DNA from 3 places in the Micromonospora sp. DH14 genome. Region 1 is predicted to be linked to each of the others. Evidence: riboswitches for the same ligand, from Rfam matches in the RefSeq annotation. Region 1 holds a riboswitch; each other region holds the start of a gene.
What was found. Region 1 has a riboswitch for cyclic di-AMP ahead of QCZ28_RS28610 (NlpC/P60 family protein). Riboswitches for the same ligand answer to the same signal wherever they lie in the genome.

Region 1 (3,241 bases):
AAGCCATGTGGGCATTCTATCGAACAAATGTACGAGCAGCGACCTCGACGCGCTGGTCACCGGCACCGAATCCGGGCAGTTTCGGCAACGCGGCTATGGTGGTCCGATGCTGCTCTCCGACCGCGACCTGGTCTCCGAGATCAAGGCCGGCACGCTGGGCCTGGAGCCGTTCGAGCCCACCCTGGTCCAACCGTCCAGCATCGACGTCCGACTCGACCGGCTGTTCCGGGTCTTCAACAATCACCTCTACACCCACATCGATCCCGCCATGCAGCAGGACGACCTGACCTCGGCGGTCGAGGTCCCCGACGGCGAGCCGTTCGTGCTGCACCCCGGGGAGTTCGTGCTCGCCTCGACGCTGGAGGTCATCTCGCTGGGTGACCAGCTCGCCGGCCGACTGGAGGGCAAGAGCTCCCTGGGCCGGCTCGGGCTGCTCACCCACTCCACCGCCGGCTTCATCGACCCGGGCTTCTCCGGTCACGTGACGCTGGAACTCTCGAACGTGGCGAACCTGCCGATCACCCTGTGGCCCGGTATGAAGATCGGGCAGCTCTGCATCTTCCGGCTCTCCTCGCCGGCCGAGCACCCGTACGGCTCGGTGGTCTACGGCTCGCGCTACCAGGGCCAGCGGGGGCCGACGCCGAGCCGCGCCTGGCAGCACTGGCGCACCTGGCCCACCCGCTGAACCACGACGACGAGGGCCCGCCGCGACGGATCGCGGCGGGCCCTCTCGTCACCCGGGGTCAGCCCGGGCGGCCGTAGCTGTGGATCGGGCCGTCGTCGACCTTCTTCATCTTGACCGGTTGACCGGCCTGTGAGGCGTGCACCACCCAGCCGCCGCCGACGTACATGCCGACGTGGTGGATGTCGCTGTAGTAGAAGACCAGGTCGCCGGGGCGCAGGTCGCCCCTGCTGACGTTCTTCGTGACGCGGCTCTGCGCGGCGGCGTTGTGCGGCAGCGACACGCCGGCCTTCGCCCAGGCGGCCAGCATCAGCCCGGAGCAGTCGTACGAGTTCGGACCCTCGGCACCCCAGACGTAGGGCTTGCCGATCTGGGCGCAGGCGAACTTGACAGCGGTGCCCGCGCCGCCGCCGGGGTAGCTGCCCGGGCAGGGCGCCGGGCGCAGTGGGCCACCGCCACCGTTGCCGTACACCTTGAGGCGCAGCTTCTGCAGGCGGTCGATCTCTTCGTTGATCTGCTTCTTCTTCGCCGCCAGCTGAGCCTCGGTGCGGGTCAGCTGGGCCACCATCTCGTCCAGCGGCGCCTTCTGCGCGGCCAGCTGGTCGCGCAGGTCGGCGACCTCGCGTACGTCCTTCTGCTGGTTGTGCGCGAAGCGGTCGAGCATCTCGAGCTGGCCGACCACCTCGCTGGGCGACCGGCTGCCCAGCACCGCGTTGACGGTCAACACGTTCTCACCCTTGTAGGCACGGGCGGCGAGGGCGCCGACCTTGTCCATCGCAGCGTCGACCTGGCGCTCCAGCGGGGCGATCCGGGCGGCCAGCGCGTCGGCCTGCTTGCGCTTGGCGGCGAGGTCGATGCGGGTGGCGTTGTGCCGTTCGATGATCGGTTCGAGCTTGTTCCAGTCGGCGTCGATCTGGCGCTCGATCTCGGCGACCGACGGGTCGGCGTGGGCCGCCGTGGCACTGCCGGTCAGGACGACGGCGATGCCGGCCAGGGCGGCGAGTGCGGTGGTGAAGCGGGACCAGCGTGGGCGCGGCACGATCGACGTCGGGCCGGCTGGTGCCGACCGCTCGGACGACGGCCGCGGGGCATGGAGTGCCACCGGGGTTCCGTACTCCTTCTTCCTGACCGCCTACCGGGTTAGCTGACGGGTTCGGGCGGGAAGTCGGCGCCCTACCGCAGTGGCTGCGGATTCACCCCGAGGGACCTGGGTCCCCGGTTCGCTCGGAAACGACTCGGCGGTGTCGGTCCGTTACCGCCCGGGCTGGGCGGAGCTGCTGTCGGCCCGACGAATGACCAGAGTAGAGACGTTCGTTACCGATCCGCAACCCGCACGGCCGTGACACTCCGTACCGATTGGACGAGGTCACCGACCGTGTGTGAAGAATTCTTTCCCCATGCTTCGATAGATGGAAAGGTATTGACCTGACCTCCCGGACGGCGCGATGGTGACCTGACCTCACTCCGCGAGAATCTAGGGGGTTCGATGCACCATCCAACCCTGTCGACCGGCTGGCGCGCACTGCTCGCCGCCGCCGTGGTCGCCGCCGCGACCACGGTGCCACTCTCCGTCGGCCCGGCCGCCGCCGCGCCCACCACCGGCCGTCAGCAGCAGTACGCCGCCGCGGCCACCGAGTACGGGGTGCCGACAGTCGTGCTGCTCGGCGTCTCCTACCTGGAGTCCCGCTGGGACACCAACGCCGGCACACCGAGCACCAGTGGCGGCTACGGCCCGATGCACCTGACCGACGCCCGGCACGTGGCCGCCCTACCCGGGCGCGGTCACCACGACGCCGGTGCCGAGGACCCGCGCGGCGACGACTCGCGTCCGGCCCGGGTGCCCGCGCCCCGACCGGTCGAGGCCCCCGCGCCGTCCACCGCCGCGTTGCAGACCGTGGACGCCGCCGCCACGCTGACCGGAGTCACCCCCGAGGCACTGCGCACCGACGCGGGCCTCAACATCCGGGGTGGGGCGGCGCTGCTCAGCGCGTACCAACGGGAGCTGGACGCCCCCGTCGGCGCCGACACCGACCCGGCGGCCTGGTACGGCGCGGTGGCCCGCTACTCGGGCGCGGACAGCGCCGACGCCGCCGCGGCCTTCGCCGACGAGGTCTTCACCACCATCGGCGCGGGCGAGTCCCGGGTGGCCGACGACGGCCAGCGGATCACCCTGCCGGCCCGCGCGGTACAGCCCGAGCGTTCCTGGTTGGACCGGCTGGGCCTGCGCCGGCTGGCCCGCCCGGACGGGGTGGAGTGCCCTCGCACCATCTCCTGCGAATGGATCCCGGCACCCTACGAGGCGTTCGGCGACGGGGACTACGGCAACCACGACCTCTCCGACCGACCCGCCCGGCAGAAGATCGAATACATCGTCATCCACGACACCGAGGCGAGTTGGGCGACCACCCTGCAACTCGTCCAGGATCCGACCTACGTCAGCTGGCACTACTCGCTGCGCTCCGTGGACGGGCACATCGCCCAGCACGTGAAGACCAAGGACGTCGGTTGGCACGCCGGCAACTGGTACGTCAACGCGAAGTCGATCGGGCTGGAACACGA
Region 2 (3,241 bases), on a different contig from region 1:
CAGGGTGAGCAGCGCCTTGCGGGTGGTGGGTCGAATCCGAGGCATACCGCGATGCTGCCCGCCGGCCCCGGCCGGGTCGTCCGCCGAGCGACGACATCAGGGGTACGCCCGGCGACGTAGCCGGCCCCGGACGCAGGTGATGCCTGTGAGTCATCGTGATGACTCACAGGCATCACCACGCGTGGGTCAGTAGACCGACAGGTGTACGTGGTTGGTGTGGTCGGTGGACGGGGTTCCGTGCGCCCCGCTGTACGACTTCCATCCGCTGCTGGGCAGCCAGATCTGCTTGTACCAGATCACGTAGAGCACGGCGAGCCGGTCCGCGTTACGGATGAAGTACGCGGCCAGGTTGTTGCCGTAGGTCTTGTCGCCGCCGGTCGCGGCTCCGCCGAAGCCGCCCTTCTGTGCGGCGAAGTCGCAGGCCCGGCCCTTCGGGTGCTCACCGGAGCCGCTGGGGCGGTGGCACGAGACGTACCTGGTGAAGCCCGCGGCCTTGGCCTGGTTGAGCGCGTGCAGGGTGCGCGGGGTGATGCAGCCGCTGGCCGGCGTCGGGTCGTTGACGCTGCACGACTCGGCGGGCCAGGAGCCGTCGGAGTTGCGCGGCGCGGCCGTCGCGTTGGCGGTGGAGGTGCCCCGGTTGGAGCCCGTGTCGGCGGCGCTCTGCGTCTTGGGTGTGGTGGCCACGGTCAGGGCCCGTTCGGCCTGTTCCTTGCGCTTGGCCATCACCGCGACCTGCTTGCGCTGTTCGGTGATCTCGCCGTCCAGTGCGACCCGGGTGCGGGTGGCCTGGTCCTTGCTCTGCAGCAGGTCGCGCAGCACCCGGTCCTCGTTGGCGGCCACCGCGTCCAGGGCGGCTGCCCGGTCCATGAAGCCTTCCGGGGTGCTGCTGTTGAGCAGCGCCGACATCGCGCCGAGTCGTCCGGTCCGGTACGCCACCTCGGCGATCTCGCCGACCTTGCCGTTGCGCTGGTCGATCTCGACCTCGATGGTCTTCAGCTGGGTGGTGAGCTGCTTCTGCCGTTGTACCGAGGTGTCCAGGGCGCGCTTGGCGTCCAGGTAGCCCTTGCTGGCCGCCTCGAGTTGGGCGCGCAACGCCGGGGTGCCGCCCTCCTCGTCGGAGTCGGGTGCGGCGGCCCGCAGGCCGGTCGGGGGAGCGGCCGAGGCGGTGCCGGCCGGAAGCGCGACGCCGAGGGCGAACATCGCGACGATCAGGGCCGCCAGTCGGGCGGCGGGTGGTCGTGCTGGTGCCACTGCGCATGTCCTTCCGTCAGCCGCCGACCGGGTTAGCTGACGGGTTCGGGACGGAAGATCCCTACCGCTGACGCGGATGCACCCCAGGAACATGGTTCCCCGGTTCGCCCGGTTGGGCGATTAGGCGGCGACCGCCACCGGCGCCGGGAGGCGCCGCCTGGTGGAGGCCGGGACCGAGCCTACCGGTGCCGGTGGGGCCGTTGCAGCCAATGTGACGGACGGTGCGTGCGTCATCACGGAAAATTACCCTAAAAGTGAGCAATGCTCCGAAAAGGTCGTCACCACTCGATGGAGCCACACGCGCCGGAGGCGGCGCCCGGCTCGATCTGCAACGTCGCGTGTTCGATGCGGAAGTCGTCGTGCAGGGCCGTACGCGCCGCGGTGAGCACCGCGCCGACCTCCGCCCCGGGTGCCATGGTCAGGTGTGCGGAGGCCACCTCCATGCCCGAGGTGAGCGTCCAGACGTGCAGGTCGTGCACCTCGACGACGCCGGGCACCGCGGCCAGCCGGTCGTGCACGGCGGTCACCTGGAGGTGCTCCGGGGCGGCCTGCACCAGGATGCGGATGGCGGCGCGGGCCAGCCGCCAGGTGCGCGGCAGGATGAACACGCCGATGGCGACCGCGACCAGGGGGTCCGCCCACCACCAGTCGGTGACGGTGATGAGCAGCGCCGCCCCGATGACGCCGACCGAGCCGAGCAGGTCACCGAGCACCTCCAGGTAGGCGCCCTGGAGGTTGATGCTCTCCCGGGCCCCGGCGCGCAGCAGGGCGAAGGCGGCGATGTTCGCGAGCAGACCGAGCACGGCCACCGCGAGCATCGGGCCGGCGACGACCTGGTGCGGGTCGCCGAACCGACGGATCGCCTCGATCACCACGTAGATCGCCACGCCGGAGAGCAGGACGGCGTTGGCCAGCGCGGCGAGCACCTCGAGCCGGTAGAGCCCGAAGGTGCGCTGTGGGTCGTTGGCGGCCCGCCGGGTCGCCGTGATCGCGGCGAGCGCCATCCCGATGCCGAGCACGTCGGTGAACATGTGCCCGGCGTCGGAGAGCAGGGCGAGTGAGCCGGTGTGCAGGGCGGTCACCGCCTCGACCACCATCAGGGTGGCGAGCAGCCCGAACGCCGCCCAGAGTCGACCCCGGTGCTGGTGTGCGGCATTGGCGACGGACCCATGGTGGTGGTCATGACCTGCGCCCACGAGATTCACCTTCCGCCGCCGGCCGGGACCCGGTCAAATGTATGCTCACATCGCTATGTGTGCAAGTGTACGGGCGGTGCCTTTCGCTGGCGGCGATCCGCGCAGGTCAGGCGGTCGGGTCGATGGTGGTGAGCCGCTGGGTGGCCCGGGAGAGCGCCACGTACAGCGTGCGTACCCCGGCACCCGGATCCGCCCGGATTTCGCTCGGGGCGACCAGCACCACCGCGTCGTACTCCATGCCCTTGGCCTCCAGGCTGGTCACCACCTGCAACCTGGGCGCGCCGAGCGCGCCGAGCCAACCGGCGACCTCGTCGCGGCGGGGGACCGGCGTGATCACCCCGACCGTGCCCTCCACCTCGGCCAGCAGGCCGGCGGCGGCCTCCACCGTCGCGGTCTCCAACCCGGCGGCCGGCACCACCAGCTCGACCGGTTCCACCCCGGTGGAGCGGACCGCTCTCGGCAGCGGCAGGTCGGGGTAGAGCCGGCGGATCTCCGCCGCCGCCACCGCGAAGATCTCCGACGAGTTGCGGTAGTTCGTGGTCAGCGTGAACTCGTGTCGCTTGCGCCGGCCCAGCGCCTGGTCCCGGGCTCGGGTCAGCTCCTCCGGGTCACCGGTCCACGCGGTCTGCGCAGGGTCGCCCACCACCGTCCAGGAGGCCAACCGGCCACGTCGACCGACCATCCGCCACTGCATCGGCGAGACATCCTGCGCCTCGTCCACCACCACGTGCGCGTAGTCCCGGTAGTCCTCCGGCCGCTCCCGGGCGGCCGCGCGGGCGGCCCGCTGCCGTTCG
Region 3 (3,241 bases), on a different contig from region 1:
TCCGCTGTGGTGGGTGGCGCGCTGGGCGACGCGGGTGCTGGCCAGCCTCGCCGTCGTCGCGGCCCTGGCGCTCGGCGCAGGCCCGGCCACGGCCGCCGCGTCGACGCCCAGCCCGGTGCCAACGTCGAGCGTCGTGTCGGCCTCCGTCGCCGCCGGGCCGCTGGCGGCCTCCGGTCGGCACGTCGGGGCGCACGCTGCGGCGCGCCCGGCAGCGGCGATCCCACCGGACGCCGTCGAGGAGGCCGTTCCCGCCTGGGCTGTCGACTCGCCCGGGGCGCTCCCCGAGGAGCACCGCGCCACCGCGACCGGCGTGCTTCCGGTCCGCGCGGCGGAGTCCGACCGGCTGCCCCTCGTCGACGGTGCGAGCGGTCGGGCCTGCCGGGCCCCACCCCGGCGCTGAGCCACCGGGACGATCGTCCCGCCGCCGCGCCTGTCGCCCCACCCGCTTCCCACCCGCCGACCGGTGTCCCGCCGTGGCCCGTCGGCCGGTGCGGCCCCATCGCACTGCTCTCTCCCTGAGGTGCCGACCATGGAGACCGTCGTCTTCTACCAGTTCGTGACCGAGGTGCCGCGGGCCGCCGCCATCTGGTCGACCCTGGTCCTGCTGACCCTGGGCCTGCTCACCGTGCTGGCCGCCCGCCCCGAACGGGACCGGCCCGCCGACGACCCGCTCCCGGCCGCGCCCAGCGCCCGGGAGGTGGCCGCCGCCGAGGCCGCCGACCTGCGCCGCTACGCCGAGGAGGTGGCCGTCGCGGCGGCCGGCGCGGCGACGACAGCCAGGCGGCGACGCGCCGCCTGGCTGAGCGCCCAGGAGCAGATGGAACGGGCCTGGACCGGGTACGACGCGGCGGACACCGCCGCGCGTCGCTTCGCGGGCGCCGGGGCGCTGCCCACCCCACGGACCCCGCACACCCCCGCCGAGTACGCGGCCCGCGAGCGCTATCTGCACCGGGCGGCGATGGCCGCGTACTGGCGGGGTGACCTGAGCATGGCGCAGCTCGGTGACGTGTTCGGGCACCGGCACGGCTGGGATCCCCGACGCCACCCGGTCGAGCAGGAGGTGCTGATCAGCCGGGTGGTCCGGGATGCGCGGCTGGCCGACTACCAGGTGGCCGCCGACCGTGAGCGGGCCGCCTGGCGTGACGCGGAGTTGGCCGCCGAGTCGGCTCGTACCCTCGCCGAGGAGGCGTACGCGGCGGCGGCCCGGCTGCGCCCGAACCCGGTGCCCGCCCGCCGGACGGTGGCGGGGGCGTGGCGTCCGGCCGTCGTGGCACGGTGGCGCCCGGCCCGGGCGGGTTGAGCCCGATCTGTGATGTGAGGCCGGTCACGCAATTGTGAAATCGGACGTCCGGCGCGCGCCGCGCCATTGTTCCCGCGATTATGGTGGCGTTCTTCGTCGCCTGTCCGGTTGTCGCCCGCAGGCGCGCCCGTAACCGGTTGTCCCATCGAGTCACATCATCGGCAATACGCGCAGAAATTGCCGCGCAGATTGAGGTTTGCGCAGGTGAGCATCGCTTGGCAGGGCCTGTGGGGGGCCAGTAGTGTCGTCCCGTCCGGTGCGGTAACCGATCGCAAGAAGCGACGCCGCATCGACCCGCTTAATCGTGATCAACGAACCGGGGACCCATCAGTAAGTCCGGGGTGAATCCGCGAGCCACGGCCCGCGGTAGGGCGATCTTCCCGCCCGAATCCGTCAGCTAACCCGGTAGGCGGTGTCGGAAGGAGTCCCATCCTCGTGCAGCACCTTTCCACCCCTCGGTTGTTCCCTCGCCTCCACGGCGCGGCGGTGCACCCGCTCAATCGTCGCGTGACGGTGAGCTGACCCCCCGGGTCATCGCCTTCCCCGCCCGGCCACGCCAGGCGTTCCCCTGAGCGGTTCACCATCCGCGGACCACGGTCCGCGCGCTGGCGCCTGCCCGGATACCGGTCCGGCCCCGGTGTGCCGCTCTCCCCCCCGATCCGTGGAGGACCCCGTGAAGCACACCCTGCAGCGTCAGCTCCGCCGCCTCGCCACCGAGCGCCCGTACCAGATCGTTGCCGCCTCCGCCGCGGCTCTCGCCATCGCCACCACCGGCGGCGCCCTGCTCACCACCGCCGACGACGCCCCGGCCACCCAGCGCACCGCGACCACCGTCGCCGAGATGCGCAGCGACATCGCCACCTCCGGTGGCGACGCGTCCCCCTTGGCCAGCGCCGCGCCGACCACCGCCGCGCCGACCACCAGCGCCGCGTCTCCCGCCGCGAAGGCCAAGAGCAACCCCGACCTCACCCGTAAGCCGACGCCGCCGAAGCCGCCCGCGACCAAGGTGCTCGACTACGACTACGAGGCGCAGAACACCTACTACAACTGCGGACCGGCGGCCACCCGCAACGCGCTCAGCGCCGCCGGCATCGACCGCACCCAGGAGGAGCTCGGCGCCGAGCTGGGCACCACCGAGATGGGCACCAACTCGGCCGAGGACACCACCCGGGTGCTCAACGCCGAGGTGAAGGGATCCCCGTACCGGACCCGGATGTTCGCCGGCGCGCCCAGCCCGGCCCAGATGGACCGCCTCCAGGCTGACGTGGTGAAGGCCATCACCGACGGCCGGGGCGTGGTGGCCAACGTCGTCGGGGACGCCACCGACACCGACGGTGGCTGGCACTCCTACGGCGGCGGGCACTACATCGCCGTCGTGGGCTACAAGGACAACGGCCGTACCGTGCGGATCGCCGACTCGGCCAACGCGGCCGACCCGTCGTACTGGATCACCACGATCGACCTGGCCAACTGGATCGCCAGCCGGGGCTACTCCGCCTGACCCGGGCACGCTGACCGCCGCGGGCGTCGTCCCCCACAAGGGGCCGGCGCCCGCGGCGTCTTCGGCGGTGCGGTCAGTAGGTGATGAAGCCGTACAACGCCTTGTGGTTCGACTTCGTCCCGACCACGGTGTGGTCGACGGCGGACGACTGCACACTGCCCCTGACGAACAAGTAGTCGATCTTGCTGGAACCGCTGGTGGCCGCCGACCCGTACCCGGTCATGCCGTAGCCGCTGAGCGTGCCCGGGGCGATGCCGGTGCGGTTCGCGTCGATGCCCACCACGCGGATCGTCGACGCGTTCAGCAGCGTGGTCGCGTCCGCGCCGAGGTGGATACCGCTGTTGGCGATGCCCCGGTCGCCGTCGCCGGCGCAGGCGTTCTGCCGGTTCTCCTGCGGCAGGTGCATCGTCGCGGCGAACACGCTGGTGCCGGTCGCCTTG

Region 2: it holds a riboswitch for cyclic di-AMP, as region 1 does, so the genes downstream of both, QCZ28_RS25915 (hypothetical protein) here and QCZ28_RS28610 (NlpC/P60 family protein) in region 1, are expected to answer to the same signal.
Region 3: it holds a riboswitch for cyclic di-AMP, as region 1 does, so the genes downstream of both, QCZ28_RS32220 (C39 family peptidase) here and QCZ28_RS28610 (NlpC/P60 family protein) in region 1, are expected to answer to the same signal.

The regions. Positions count from the first base shown of each region.
Region 1 covers NZ_JARVKT010000032.1:38,606-41,846, forward strand. Annotated here, with positions in the region: gene QCZ28_RS28600 (pyridoxamine 5'-phosphate oxidase family protein) at 1-7, opposite strand, end outside; gene dcd (dCTP deaminase) at 107-685, shown strand; gene QCZ28_RS28610 (NlpC/P60 family protein) at 744-1,784, opposite strand; cyclic di-AMP (ydaO/yuaA leader) riboswitch at 1,798-1,933, opposite strand; gene QCZ28_RS28615 (peptidoglycan recognition family protein) at 2,169-3,241, shown strand, end outside.
Region 2 covers NZ_JARVKT010000025.1:81,311-84,551, reverse strand. Annotated here, with positions in the region: gene QCZ28_RS25920 (hypothetical protein) at 1-45, opposite strand, end outside; gene QCZ28_RS25915 (hypothetical protein) at 187-1,200, opposite strand; cyclic di-AMP (ydaO/yuaA leader) riboswitch at 1,257-1,388, opposite strand; gene QCZ28_RS25910 (cation diffusion facilitator family transporter) at 1,530-2,447, opposite strand; gene QCZ28_RS25905 (AAA family ATPase) at 2,554-3,241, opposite strand, start outside.
Region 3 covers NZ_JARVKT010000046.1:4,135-7,375, forward strand. Annotated here, with positions in the region: gene QCZ28_RS32210 (hypothetical protein) at 1-400, shown strand, start outside; gene QCZ28_RS32215 (hypothetical protein) at 530-1,300, shown strand; cyclic di-AMP (ydaO/yuaA leader) riboswitch at 1,586-1,727, shown strand; gene QCZ28_RS32220 (C39 family peptidase) at 1,962-2,801, shown strand; gene QCZ28_RS32225 (hypothetical protein) at 2,875-3,241, opposite strand, start outside.